DNA from 2 places in the Halobacillus sp. ACCC02827 genome. Region 1 is predicted to be linked to the other one. Evidence: a T-box and tRNA genes for the amino acid it is inferred to sense, from the RefSeq annotation. Region 1 holds a T-box; the other holds one or more tRNA genes.
The links. The T-box of region 1 lies ahead of pheS (phenylalanine--tRNA ligase subunit alpha). A T-box ahead of a tRNA ligase gene usually reads a tRNA of that ligase, here a tRNA-Phe.
Positions count from the first base shown of each region.

Region 1 (7,388 bases):
AAAACCGCCATGATCGAAATCATAGCGGCTCCACCTGCATCTCCTCTAAACACGTCTCATCAGCCGGCTACACGGTCGATCCACAGTGTTTTCAACTGATCGGAAAACACTGGTGTATGTTCTATAATCAGCTGCCCAAGTATCGAGCTGTCCAACGCGTTCTGGACACCTGCTGCGGGAACGAGTGCGGCTATATACAATACAATGAAAAGAATCACGTAGTTCTCGACAAAACCGAGGATTCCGCCCAATAACGTATTAATGGAACTCAATATCGGAAGTTCGGAGACGAAGTCCAGCATGGAAGCGATAATATGAAGAATAATCTTTGCTCCGAAGAATAGGATGGCAAAGGCTATCGCATTGTAAAATGCCTGTTCAAGGGGAAGATCGTTCAAAAACACGGCCCATGAAGAGTCCGCCGGCAGTTCCGGATAAGGAACCCATAGTGTCAGCTTAGGCGCAAGGTCATCATAGTAAATGACAGCAACAACGAAAGCTACCACAAAACCGATTAAATGAAATAATTGCAATATGAAGCCTCTCTTGAGCCCGGTTATGACTCCGATCAGCAATAGAAATAGTATAAGTAAATCAATCATTGTCCTTCTCTTCCTCTATCTTATCAATATAGTTCATGAGTTCTGTACACTCATCTTTCAGCTTTATATACTCATTCATTGTGTTGACAGCGGTCAAAACGGCCAGCTTTGCTGTATCTAGACTAGGGTTTGCTTCATGGATTTCACGCATTTTCTGGTCCACAAGACTAGATACCATACGGATATGATGGGGCTCTTCATGACCAACTATAGTGTAAGATCTCCTGTTGATCTCCACTGTAATTCTTTTTTTCTCTTGGTCTGACTGCGACACATTCATACCCCCTAGTTTCTCTCAATCCTAAACTTTATATTAACATGAAGGCTGACAATTAGGAAACCAATATACATGTTTTTCACAAATGTTCTCTTTTTCCAATCCCTTTGCTATACTGTTCCTATCCTAGAAGTAACAGAAAGGAATGCCTTATGCCCCAAGTCGTACTAAAAGTAACCTCTACCAAAATAGAAGAGATGAAAGCTCATTATAGAAGCCAGACGAAAGCGACACCTGCCAATGCCGTTTTTGCTGCTAAAACAAGCGCATGCACCATCACCGCTTATCGATCAGGAAAAGTATTATTCCAGGGAAGCAGACCTGAGGAGGAAGCTTCCAAGTGGGGATCTCCCATTACCTCAAGTGCACCTTCCAAAAAAGCCGGGGCAGGCAGACATGCGTATCACCCGGAAGAAAGCCTCTTCACCAGTTCCCATATCGGATCGGACGAAGCGGGTACCGGCGATTATTTCGGACCGATCACCGTAGCAGCTGCCTATGTCACAGCAGAGCAGGTTCCACAACTGAAGGCGATTGGAGTAAAGGACTCCAAACACTTATCCGATCCACAGATTACTGAACTGGCCAAAGACATCGTCCAGATGAAGATTCCCTACAGTCTTCTGCGACTACCAAACAAACGGTATAACCAATGGCAGCGAAGAGGTTGGAGTCAGGGCAAAATGAAAACCATGCTTCACCACCAGGCTCTGGACAAGCTCCTGAAAAAAATAGCACCGGTAAAGCCGCATGGAATTCTTATCGACCAGTTTTCTGAGCCGCATGTGTACCAGAAGCATTTGAAGAGTGAGAACTTTACGCTTCAGGATAATGTTTATTTCATGACGAAAGCAGAAAGCTATTCCATCGCCGTTGCAGCGGCATCGATCCTTGCAAGGTCCGCATTCGTTAAAGCAATGAACACTTTAGAATTCGATACCGGTCTACCGATACCGAAAGGAGCTTCTTCCAAAGTCGATCAGGCTGCCGCGGCCGTTATCGAGGCTTATGGAGAAGAAAAGCTGGAAGAATTGGCGAAGGTGCACTTCGCCAACACGCAGAAAGCGAAAAAACTAGTCCGTCCATAAATTAAAAGAGGAACCTCCGGAAAGGAGGTTCCTCTTTTCTTCTATTATATTATCCACGCAGTTCAGCCTGATGCTGATCTTTTACAGCAGCAAGGATCTTCTCGTGTGCTGTTTCTACTTCCTCGTCCTTCAACGTACGGACTGGATCAAGGTAAAGCAGATTGAAGGCAAGTGATTTCTTCCCTTCTTCCAGGTGTTCTCCCTGATATACGTCAAATACTTGAACATTCTGAACGAGAGGATATCCCGCCTGCTCAATGGTAGCTTGTATGTCACCGGCAAACACTTCTTCGTCCACGACGAGAGCAATATCCCTTGATACTGACGGATGTCTTGGAATAGCACGGAACGTCTCTTCTTTTTCATACTGCTCAAACAGTGCCTCTAAGTTAATATCGAAGACGAACGTCTCTTTTAATCCAAGCTCTTTTTGGAGCTTCGGATGAATTTGTCCTATGAAACCGACAGTATTCCCACCACAGCGGATGACAGCGGTTCTCCCTGGGTGGAGATCCTCAAGTTTTGCTTTTTCATAAGTGAAAGATATACCCAGCAGATTGCTCAACCCTTCCACCATTCCTTTTGCAACAAAGAAGTCGGCCGCTTTCTTTTCCTGCTGCCATGGATGAACCAGCCATTGGCCTGTCAAAGCTCCGGAAGCGCGGAGCACTTCATCCGGCTGTTTCGTCACTTTCTCTTCCTCAGTAACAAACACTGTCCCGACTTCATAGTAAGCAATATTTTCCTGTTTTCTCGCTACGTTGTAGGAAAGAGACTCCAGTAATTCCGGAAGCAGACTTAAACGCAGGGATCCATGATCTTCACTCATCGGCATAGCCAGGTCTACGGAACCCTTCGCCTTTGCCTTAATCTCCGGACTTACCAATTGATGCACTTTATTCTTATGTGTCAGGGAGTACGTGATCGTCTCATGCAGACCGGCACCTTGCAGGTACGCTTTCACTTTACGTTTAAGCGCTTGACGAGTTGTCAATCCGCCTGCCTGAGATGCGCCTTGCGGCAGCGTGTACGGAAGGTTGTCATAACCGTAAATACGAGCAACTTCCTCAAGAATATCCTCGAAAGACGTGATGTCTCCTCGTCTTGTAGGAACAGAGATTGTAAATACTTCCTCTTTCTGCTCGTAGCCGAATTGAAGACGGCGAAGAATGTCTGCGATTTCCCCGGCGGATATTTCCGTACCTAAACGGGCGTTGATACGATCTGTTTCTATGGTTACTTGTTTCTCGGATTTGTCGAGTTCATCAAAACGGACCACTCCGTCCAGTACCGTCCCCCCAGCATATTCGGCAAGAAGTTCACATGCACGTTTCCCTGCACGTTCCACGCGGTTTGGATCGACACCTTTCTCGAAACGGCTGCTGGACTCGCTTCTTAAGCCGTGATCTTTGGATGCCTGACGCACAACAGCTGGAGCGAAGTAGGCTGCCTCCAAAAGAATCGTCGTTGTATCATCGTGGACCTCGGAATGCGCACCACCCATGACTCCTGCGATGGCATGCGGCTTGGATCCATTCGTAATGACAAGGTGGCCGGCACTCAATTCGCGCTCCTGGCCATCCAGCGTTTCTATCGTTTCTCCTTCTTCTGCACGACGAGTCACGATTTCTTTCGATCCGAAACGATCATAATCGAAGGCGTGAAGGGGCTGCCCGTATTCCATCAAGACATAGTTCGTGATATCGACAACGTTATTAATAGGACGTATGCCTGCCGCAGTCAAACGATTACGCATCCACAGCGGGGAAGGTCCCACTGTCACATCCTTAATTACAAACGCACCGTAATACGGGTTTGCTTCCTGATCCTCTACCTTTACAGAAATGTAGTCGGATGCTTTCTCATCCGATGTCTCCACGTGCTCTTCTGCTAATTGGTATTCACCGTCAATGGCTGCTGCTACCTCGTAGGCAACACCAGCCATGCTCATTGCATCCGCCCGGTTCGGAGTCAATCCGAGTTCGATGATCAGATCGTCGAGATTTAAAAGGGAAACAGCGTCCGCTCCCACTTCTGCATCTTCTGGAAACACAAATATTCCGTCCACATACTCCTTCGGTACGTCTTTCTCATCCACACCAAGTTCCTGAAGCGAACAGATCATACCATTGGAGACTTCTCCGCGCAGTTTAGTTTTTTTGATTTTAAAATTACCCGGCAGAACAGCTCCCGGAGCAGCCACCGCTACTTTCTGGCCTTCTCCAATGTTTGGAGCTCCGCAGACAATTTGAAGCGTTTCTTCTCCTACATCCACCTGACAAAGGTTAAGTTTATCCGCATTCGGATGCTGTAGGCAGGATTGCACGTGTCCGACAACCACACCGGTGACATTTTCGGCTACCGGCTCCACGCTTTCCACTTCAATTCCTGTTTTCGTTATAATTTCAGCCAGCTCTTCAGGCTTATACGCGCTGACATCAATATATTCTTGTAACCAATTTAGTGATACGAGCATGATTCAGTTCCTCCCCTTATGCTTTATGATACTGCTCAATAAATCGAATATCGTTTGTGTAGAAGTGACGGATATCGTCTACTCCGTATTTCAGCATGGCAATTCGCTCCGGTCCCATACCGAATGCAAATCCGGAATATTCTTTCGGATCGTATCCAGCCATCTCCAGAACGTTCGGGTGAACCATTCCACCTCCGAGAATTTCGATCCAGCCGGTTCCTTTACAAACGGAACAACCATTACCCCCGCACACTTTACAGGAAATATCCATTTCCACAGAGGGTTCTGTGAATGGGAAGAAGCTTGGACGTAGGCGGATTTCACGGTCGGAACCGAACATCTGCTTGGCAAATGCGTTCAGGACACCTTTCAAGTCACTCATGCGCACATCTTTATCGACAAGAAGTCCTTCAATCTGAGTAAATTGGTGGGAGTGTGTCGCATCGTCCGTATCACGACGGTACACTTTCCCCGGACAGATCATTTTGACCGGTTCGTTACCGTTTTTTGCCCCCATTGTACGTGCCTGTACAGGAGAAGTGTGGGTTCGCATCAGCAGCTCTTCCGTCACATAGAAAGAATCCTGCATATCGCGTGCCGGGTGCCCCTTCGGAAGATTCAAGGCTTCGAAGTTGTAGTAATCCGTCTCCACTTCCGGACCTTCTTTAATTTCAAATCCCATCCCAATAAATAAATCCTCGATTTCTTCAACGATGCTTGTAAGCAGATGAGGACCTCCGACTTGGACAGGTCGTCCCGGAAGCGTCACATCAATACTCTCTTCTTCCAGCTGTTTCTCAAGCGCTTCGTCCTCCAGTTTCGTTTGTTTCGTTTCAATTGCCGCAGCAATGTTCTCACGGACATCATTCGCTAGCTGTCCGATGACCGGACGTTCTTCTTTGGATAGTTTCCCCATTCCCCGCAGCACTTCTGTGATCGGGCCTTTCTTACCTAAGTACTCGACACGGATATCTTTCAACCCTTGGACAGCTTCTGCAGCATCTACTTTCTGCAAAGCTTCCTGCTTCAACTGTTCTAAACGTTCCTTCATGACTCCAACTCCTCCTTATGAATAAAAATAAAAAAGCCTCCTCCCTGTAAAAAGGGACGAGACTTGTATGGTTGTTTCGCGGTACCACCCTTGTTGACACATTCTATGTGCCCACTTCGATTACAATAACGGACTTGGCATCCGGACCATTAAAGGTCAAGCTCCAGAGTGAAATTTCAATGAATGACACGTTGGGAACACTTACAGTCCAGGGCGTTCCCTCCCTCTTAACGATTTACATTCACCTACTAGGCTCTTTCTACGCTTATTAAACATATTTCATTCAACTGAATATATTATAGTCAAAGATGAGCGTTCATGCAAGTTCAGCTTTGCAGGTGATACATCAAAACAGCACCGGCTACGGCTACATTTAATGACTCAGCCCGGCCGTAAATTGGAATGTAGACTTTCTTCTCGGACTGCTCCAGTAAGTGCTCTGCAATTCCCTGGCCCTCGTTTCCGACCAGCAGCGCCACTCGATCCGGGGTCTTCATATCCTTATAGGGCTTTGCTTCCTGCAGAGCCGCTGCCCAGATCTCGACACCTTCCGCTTTTAATTCATTCATAAACTCTGTAAGTTCACCAGTCAGGATGGGAAGATGAAAAATAGATCCCTGCGTTGCACGGATGACCTTATCGTTGAACGGATCCACTGATCCTGTTCCTAACAAAACCTGATCAAACCCGGCCGCGTCTGCCGTTCGAATCAACGTTCCGATATTACCCGGGTCCTGGACTGCATCAATCATGAGGGTCCTTTTCGCTGGAAGGAATTCGTACGTTTTTTGTTCGACAACCGCCGCAATGCCTTGTGGTGTTTCCGTTTCCGCAACCGCAGCAAATACCTGTGCGTCTACTTCTGTCACCTTGATTTCGGGCGGTGCTGTAAAGTCTGTTCCTTCACGTCTTATGAGTTCAAGGACTGTCCAATCACTTGCAAGGACTTCCTCCACCAGATGATGTCCTTCCACCAGGAATTGACCTGTCTGTTTTCTATATTTACGCTTATGCAGCTTTTTCCATTCTTTCACTTTGGTGTTTTGTACCGAAGTCAGCATGTTATTCCCTCATTTACATGTTATTTCTCAACTATCATACATAGCAAAGGCCGGGTTGGTCAAACTAAGGTGGAATATTACGCATAAGCAAGGAGGATGTTACGATGAATTTGGATTTGAGAAGAGCTATTCTGTCCAATGTGACCGGCCACAGTGCAGAGCAGCTGGAAGCGACGATCGATGATGCCATGCAAAAAGGCGAAGAGAAGACGTTACCAGGCCTTGGCGTTTTCTTCGAGACGCTTTGGAGAGAGTCTGATGAACAGGAAAGACAGGAAATTCTGGACACGCTTGAGCAAGGGTTAAGACAGACGAATTAATAAGAAAGCCAACCTGAAAATCAGGTTGGCTTTCTTCCCTTTACTGGAAGGTAATTTCTTTTACTTTATCTGCATCTAATCCTTTGATCACTTCCACGATTAAACGCACAGCATTCTCGAAGTCATCTCTATGGAGCATAGCAGCATGAGAATGGATATAACGTGTCGCAATCGTGATGGACAACGCAGGTACACCGTTGTGGCTCAAGTGAATGGAACCGGAATCCGTCCCCCCGCCGGGCATAGAGTCAAATTGATACGGGATGTTGTGTGCGTCTGCAGTATCTGTCACGAAGTCACGCAAACCTTTATGAGAAACCATGGAGGCATCATAAAGAATGATCTGTGGACCGTCTCCCATTTTACTTGCAGCTTCTTTATCTGATACACCTGGTGTATCGCCGGCAATACCGACATCGACACCGAAAGCAATATCAGGATTGATCATATTGGCAGAAGTACGGGCGCCTCGAAGCCCTACCTCCTCCTGAACTGTCCCGACACCATAGACGA
Region 1 is NZ_CP128168.1:2,402,156-2,409,543, forward strand. It holds gene QRD89_RS12785 (CvpA family protein) at 60-602, opposite strand; gene zapA (cell division protein ZapA) at 595-882, opposite strand; gene rnhC (ribonuclease HIII) at 1,032-1,967, shown strand; gene pheT (phenylalanine--tRNA ligase subunit beta) at 2,017-4,443, opposite strand; gene pheS (phenylalanine--tRNA ligase subunit alpha) at 4,460-5,494, opposite strand; T-box leader at 5,544-5,765, opposite strand; gene QRD89_RS12810 (TrmH family RNA methyltransferase) at 5,821-6,555, opposite strand; gene sspI (small acid-soluble spore protein SspI) at 6,660-6,875, shown strand; gene QRD89_RS12820 (M42 family metallopeptidase) at 6,916-7,388, opposite strand, start outside.

Region 2 (7,388 bases), 1.2 Mb from region 1:
CTTTGGCGATGGCTTCATCCCCATCATGAGCGCACACTACCTCATATCCTTCCTTTTCTAAATTGAACTTCAATATATCTGCAATCGGTTTCTCATCGTCTACTACTAGAATCTTCTGTGCCACCTTGCGTCACATCCTTTTCTTCGACTTCTCTTTCTTTCCCTCATTTTAACTCATTTGAAGCTAAATGTCTTATTTGACTCCAAAGCTTCCACGGATCCTTCCTGTCCCCCTTAGTTTTATACCAAAACAAACAAAAAATCCGCTATGAATAATCATAGCGGATTCCTGCATGGAGGTGGGTATTTCTTGTGGAGAGGACGGGTTCCGGGAAATGGGACGCTTTCCACGGGGCGGCCGGTGAGCCTCCTCATCGCTGCGCTCTTCCGGGGTCTCACCTGTTCCGCTAATCCCGCTGGAGTCTGCCCATTTCCCTCCACCCTCTTCTTAAAAAGTTTCTCCTTGATTCGCTTATAAGACAAACGCTTGGCCAAAAGAACAAATCTTCTCTCCATATTGCTCGTCTATCCAACCCGTCTGTTATCAAACGATTAAAACGATTAAAAAGCCAGAGATCCGCTATGAAAATCATAGCAAATCCATCTATTTGGATACATAGTCCAAAGGATTCTTTAATGCTCCGTCTTTATGAATTTCAAAATGGAGATGGACACCGGTGGAGTGGCCGGTCGTACCCATTTTCCCGATTTTGTCGCCCTGTTTCACGACATCGCCCCGTTTCACATCGATCGACTCGAGATGTGCATAGATCGTTTCATATCCGTTGCCGTGGTCGATGACGACTTTGTTGCCGAAACTCTTCTTGAAGCCTGCTTCCACGACTTTCCCATTGTCAGCAGCTTTGATCGTCTTATCCTTCACACCGGCGATATCGATCCCTTTATGATAACGGCCCCATCTTTCTCCCTGCTTACTTGTGATCACACCACCGACAGCGGGCCAGATGAACGTACCGTCTCCTCTGGACGGAACAGCCTTCGTACCTTCGATGATCACTTTCTTCACAGGCTCTTTCGTCGTCTCTTCCTTTACGACCTCTTCTTCCTGCTTCTCTCCGTTTGTAAAGACGAACTTGGTGTGAATTTCTTTTTCACCAGGCTGCCCTTCCTGCTTCACTTCTTTTTCTCCTTTATAGAGATCGTCCGATCGTTTGACTTCGACCGGATAGTCCACTTCCTCTTCCTTCACCCGCATCTTCCGGACGATGACATCAAGGGAAGGGGCAGGGTTATCCGTAAGCAGTGTATCGACATCCGGATAAGCTGTCGTCCATTCTTCTTTTGTCAGGTCGGAATCGAACGTGTCCCCTTCTTTTATACGATCGACCGCCTCATCCACCGTATCGACGAAACGGACCGGGACTGCCTGCTCGTCATAAGATACCTTTTCCCCAAGGCTTACATCCATCACCTTCGTTTCCCCAGGCTTTGGATCCGCCGGTTCGCCTTCCTCCAACTGCTGGAGCACTTCCGGCTGAACGTATTCTTCCTTATATTTCTCTACGACTTGATCCGCTTCCGCTTCATCCGGAACGTGTGCCACCGGGCGGCCGTCAATGTTGACCTGCACCGTGTTCACCGTCACACGCACTTCTTCATCAAGCGCATCCAGCACCTGCTTCTCTTCTGGATCGGCAGAGAAAACCCGCTCCGCTTTGTAGGAAACGTCTTTATCCAACTTCGTATCCCATTCCTCCGGGACGTCCGCTTCTTCAAGTTTCTGATCCAAATACGACTCGACCTTCGATTTATCTGTGACCGTCCCGACAGGTTTATCATCCACATAAACGTGGTATACCGTGTCCAAAGAACGTTCTGCATAAACTGTACCTACACTAAGACTCGTGACCGCGACCGCCGTGACAGCAACTTTCTTCCACATCTACCAAGTCCTCCTGAATATAATTAATAAATTTATAAGAATTTATAACAATCCTGTAAAATCCTCATTTAATCTATCACAGCAGAGGGATTGATAAAACAACAATTCCGAATTGTAAAGAAGATATAATTTTCTTGGCAAAATTACGAAAGATACGGTTTAAATACATAATTTTCGTGTATATTTACTCTATTTAAGTACAATAAATTTAAAGTTTAAATGTGGTAACACTAGAATATTATCTATTAATCTTCAACTTTTTCCAAAGAATAAAACATCAAAAAACGCCTGCGTAGAATACGCAGACGTTCTGGTAGTGGCTCGGGACGGAATCGAACCGCCGACACACGGATTTTCAGTCCGTTGCTCTACCGACTGAGCTACCGAGCCATGCTATTATTATTAGTTTGTTTGATCTTCGCACCTTATCTGGTTTCGATGATCATTCGAAGAAGATGTGCTCTTCGCGTTGCAAGCTGTTTCGGTGACGATTACGCTCATCGCAAAGCCTGCACCGAAGATAATTCGTGAGGTTTACGGCTTCTCTACCGAGCCATATATTAGAATTCAATTTGTAATCATCAGGTAACACATTATTCATGTGTTCGACATTACATAGATGTTATAATAAAAATGGCGGTCCGGACGGGACTCGAACCCGCGACCTCCTGCGTGACAGGCAGGCATTCTAACCAACTGAACTACCGGACCGAAAAACCACTTGTTTACTGCAACGATAACTATCTTACCACATACATAAAAGACAACGCAATAGTTAATTTAGTAGAGAGCAAGTTTCCATCATGATACCAGTCCCACTATCATACACATGTGAACAAGGGAGAAAGGAGGTCCTAGTTGAAGAGAATCTTTCGATATGTCGCTTTCGTCCTCATTCTATTATTGATTTCTTTCATCGGTTTCTTAAAGCTCAATCCCCCGTTGGCCCATGGTTCCATCGGTACGACAGAGGACAAACAGACCGTTATTGTCGCTGTCGGCAACCAGAATTGGATCGGTGACATCCAGATTACGAACGTCGCCACCAACAATAAGGAAACACCTTCGAATGTAAAAATGCAGATCAGTGATTCCGACAAAGGCTTTATACTTACAGATACGTACGCGCTCGTCGATGAATCCTACGACATGCAGGATTATGAAACCATCGTCCTCGGACCGGATACGTCGCCGCTTTCTTCCAAGAAAGTTGCAGCCGCAACCGACTCGAATCCATCGACGATTTACGGTCTGAGTATCAGTCAGGATACATCCATTGACCGGATCGAAGTGTCTTACCGATATTTCGGCCTTTCCTTCATAGAAACCATCCACATTTAACAACCGAGCTGCCAGCAGCTCGGTTTTCTTTTACATTTTTAATTCCAGTGCTTCCAACAGCTGCACGGGATCTTTCTCCTGCATCAGGAACCGGCGGTTATCCTCCGGGACGAAGCCCGCTTCGATGGCATGTTCCACGAGATTCATAAGCGGTGTGTAATACCCGTTGATATTAAAAAGGGCGAGCGGCTTCGTGTGAATGCCGATCTGAGCCCAGCTGATAACCTCGAATAACTCCTCCCACGTACCGAATCCCCCGGGCAATGCGATATAGCCGTCCGCCAATTCGCTCATTTTCGCCTTCCGTTCATGCATCGTGTCCACTTCGATCATCTCGGTCACATCCGGATGGGCAATTTCTTTCGTAAACAGGCGCGTCGGCATAACCCCCGTCACCCGACCGCCGTTTGCCAGCACCTCATCTGCCATCACGCCCATCAGACCGCTCTTCGCTCCTCCGTAAACAAGCTCGATTCCTTTCTTCCCGAGCGCTTCCCCAAGCTTCCGCACTTCCTCTTTATAAACCGGATCCGTTCCCAAACTGGACCCGGCAAATACACACACTCGTTTCAATCCCACACACCCCTTTTCTTTCTATCATAAACAAAAAACGCCTGACTGAAACAGCCAGGCGTTCGTCCAATCGGTTATTCGCTGTACACGCTGCGGACGACGTTCGTCTGAGAACGATCCGGACCAACAGAGAAGACAGACAACGGGATACCAGTCAGTTGAGACACACGCTCGATGTAGTGGCGCGCGTTAGCCGGAAGCTCACCAAGAGATTTCACTCCTGTGATGTCTTCCTCCCAACCAGGCATTTCTTCATATACAGGCTCACACTCAGCAAGGACCTTAAGGCTCGCCGGGAACTCCTCCATAATTTCACCTTTATACTTATAGGCCGTACAGATCTTAAGGTTCTTGATCCCCGTCAAAACATCGATGGAGTTCAAGGATAGATCAGTGATTCCGCTCACACGGCGTGCGTGGCGGACTACGACACTGTCGAACCAGCCGACACGGCGCGGACGTCCGGTCGTCGTACCGTATTCACGGCCGACTTCGCGGATTTGATCCCCGATTTCATCGTGAAGCTCTGTCGGGAACGGACCGTCACCGACACGAGTCGTGTACGCTTTCGACACACCTACGACATGCTTGATCTTGGACGGTCCGACACCGGAACCGATCGTCACACCACCGGCAATCGGGTTGGAAGACGTTACGAACGGGTATGTACCCTGATCGATATCAAGCATAACCCCTTGCGCACCTTCAAACAGCACACGGCGGCCTTCATCCAGGCTGTCGTTCAATACGACAGACGTATCGCATACGTAAGAAGCGATCTGCTGACCGTAATCATAATACTCTTCCATGATTTCATCGACCGTGAACGGCGTCGTTTCATATACTTTCTCGAAAAGACGGTTCTTCTCCGCCAGGTTCTGCTCGAGCTTCTCACGGAACGTTTCTTTATCAAGAAGGTCTGCGATACGGATACCGGTACGTGCCGCTTTATCCATATAAGCAGGGCCGATCCCTTTCTTCGTCGTTCCGATCTTGTTCACGCCTTTCTCTTCTTCCTGAAGCGCATCCAGCTTCAAGTGGTAAGGAAGGATGACGTGGGCACGGTTGCTGATCCGAAGATTGTCCGTACTGATGCCGCGGTCATGAAGGTACTTCAATTCCTCAAGGATCGCTTTTGGATCGATGACCATTCCGTTTCCAAGCACACAAATTTTATCATCAAAGAAGATTCCTGATGGGATCAAATGAAGTTTATACGTGACTCCGTCAAATTTAATCGTATGTCCTGCGTTGTTTCCACCCTGATAGCGAGCGACAACTTCCGCATTCTGTGAAAGAAAATCGGTTATCTTGCCTTTTCCTTCGTCCCCCCACTGGGTTCCGACAACTACTACTGAAGACATAAGGCACCTCCGCCAAATAATTGTTTGTTGTAATTCATATCCATCGTCAGTTTATCAATTTGCAAAAAGGAAGTCAACGCTATTTCCGAACATTAAAAGAAATTAGAACATCCAATGTTCGATTATGAATCATTTGAACGATAATTCCGACTACTTACCATGACTTATTTATCATTGATTTTAATTATACACACACTTATAATTACTTACAAAAGGATGTAAATGGAAGGAGGTTTCGTGATGTATCAAGAAGAACGACTGATTGCAGTGATCCAATACTTGAAGGAGAAGCGGAGGATATCCATCGAGCAGATGTGTGAGATGTTCGACATTTCCCGCGATACGGCCAGGCGCGATCTCGTTAAGCTGGAAGACAGGAAAGCGATTGTAAGGACACGTGGCGGAGCGATCCTTCCGACCTCCCACGCCGCCATCCAAGATTATACGAATCGTTTGAAAACGGTTTCTTATGAGAAGGAACGCATCGGCCGGGAAGCTGTCTCTCTCATGCAGCCGGGCGACAAACTGATACTCGATACGTCAACGACCGTCCAGGCGTGTGCCAATCAGATGACTCCGATGGAATTGACCGTCATCACCAATTCGATCCACCAGGCGAGCATTCTGTCCAATGTCGGTAATATTTCCATCCACCTGCTCGGCGGGCACCTGCAGAAAGAACACCAATTTCTGTACGGCGCCTCCGTTATTGAGCGTCTGCAAAGCTACCATGTCGATAAAGCATTTATCGGGGTCGTCGGCATATCCGATCAAGGCCTGACAATCGGCATTGAGGAAGACGGCATGGTAAAGAGGACCATGATGAAACAGGCGAAGGAAGTGATCGTGCTCGCCGACCATACGAAGTTCGGAATCACGGAATTCTTTTCGTTTGCAGGGCTTGAAGATGTCGATATTATCGTCACGGATAAACTCCCGAATGACCGCTTTCAGAAGATGTTGAAAGATAATGACGTGGAGCTGATCGTGACAGAAGAAGGGAAGCAGAATCCATGGACATGATCGCTATTGATTTAGACGGAACGTTGTTGAACAGCAGCAGTCAGATAAGTGAAGAAAATGTCCGCGCCATCAAAGAGGCGCAGGAAAAGGGTGTAGAAGTAGTGATCGCGACAGGGAGAGCGGAGTTCGATGTTCGGGAGCTGTTTAGAGAAACAGGGCTTCGGACATGGGTGATCGGTGCAAACGGTGCAACGATCCATGATCCGGAAGGCAGACTCTTTCATGCCACGCCGATGCTGACGGAGGATGTACGTGACGTTCTTCCTTGGTTGGAAGCGAACGGCTTCTATTATGAAGCGTGCAGCGATGAATGGATTTGGACACAACAGGAAGGACGAAGCCTGCTGCAAGTCGAAATCGACCGGATCAAGAGCGCAAATCCGGACGTGCACATCGGTGAACTCGAGCATGCCATAGAGAAACAATTCGGTCAGAACGGCTTCCGCTTCATCAAAGACCACCGGGACATTGTCGCTTCGGATGCTCCGGTCTACAACATCCTCGCCTTCTCTTTCGACGATGCCAAACGCAGCCTCGGGAAAGAACGCTACCGGGGAGAACCGACCATGACCCTTGTCAGTTCGGCCGATCATAACTTCGAACTGGAGCACAAGGATGCATCGAAAGGGCTCGCCTTACAGAAGCTTGCCTCCCACCTCGGCTTATCTATGGAAAAGACAGCGGCGGTCGGCGACAGTCCGAATGACTTATCGATGATGAAAATGGCCGGTCACTGTGCCGCTATGGGGAACGCGAAGGACCTCATTATAGAAACGGGAGATTTCACAACGAAGACCAATGAGGAGCACGGCGTCGCACACGCCATCGCCCACTGGTTATCCTGATGTTTCATCCACTTACCCAGCGTAACTCCACGGGAGGCGTGATGGGTCGTGATGAAAATATAAGAAAGCAGACGCATCCATCAAGGAGGCGTCTGCTTTTTCTATGCCGGCGGAATGTCGGCATTGCTGTAGCGGTGGTCGAGGTCGACGAACTTGTTGTACTCCTTGACGAAGGCAAGTTCTACGTTACCGACCGGTCCGTTACGCTGTTTCGCGATAATGATTTCAATGATGTTCTGACTTTCCGACTCTTTGTCGTAATAGTCGTCACGGTAAAGGAAGCCGACGATATCGGCATCCTGCTCGATCGATCCGGATTCCCGAAGGTCGGACATCATC
Region 2 is NZ_CP128168.1:3,631,572-3,638,959, forward strand. It holds gene yycF (response regulator YycF) at 1-124, opposite strand, end outside; gene QRD89_RS18975 (peptidoglycan DD-metalloendopeptidase family protein) at 605-1,903, opposite strand; tRNA gene QRD89_RS18980 (tRNA-Phe) at 2,221-2,293, opposite strand; tRNA gene QRD89_RS18985 (tRNA-Asp) at 2,538-2,614, opposite strand; gene QRD89_RS18990 (hypothetical protein) at 2,762-3,244, shown strand; gene QRD89_RS18995 (LOG family protein) at 3,275-3,817, opposite strand; gene QRD89_RS19000 (adenylosuccinate synthase) at 3,892-5,181, opposite strand; gene QRD89_RS19005 (DeoR/GlpR family DNA-binding transcription regulator) at 5,422-6,204, shown strand; gene QRD89_RS19010 (Cof-type HAD-IIB family hydrolase) at 6,195-7,049, shown strand; gene dnaB (replicative DNA helicase) at 7,151-7,388, opposite strand, start outside.
Region 2: it has a tRNA-Phe gene. The T-box ahead of pheS (phenylalanine--tRNA ligase subunit alpha) is inferred to sense a tRNA for this amino acid. The anticodon was not compared.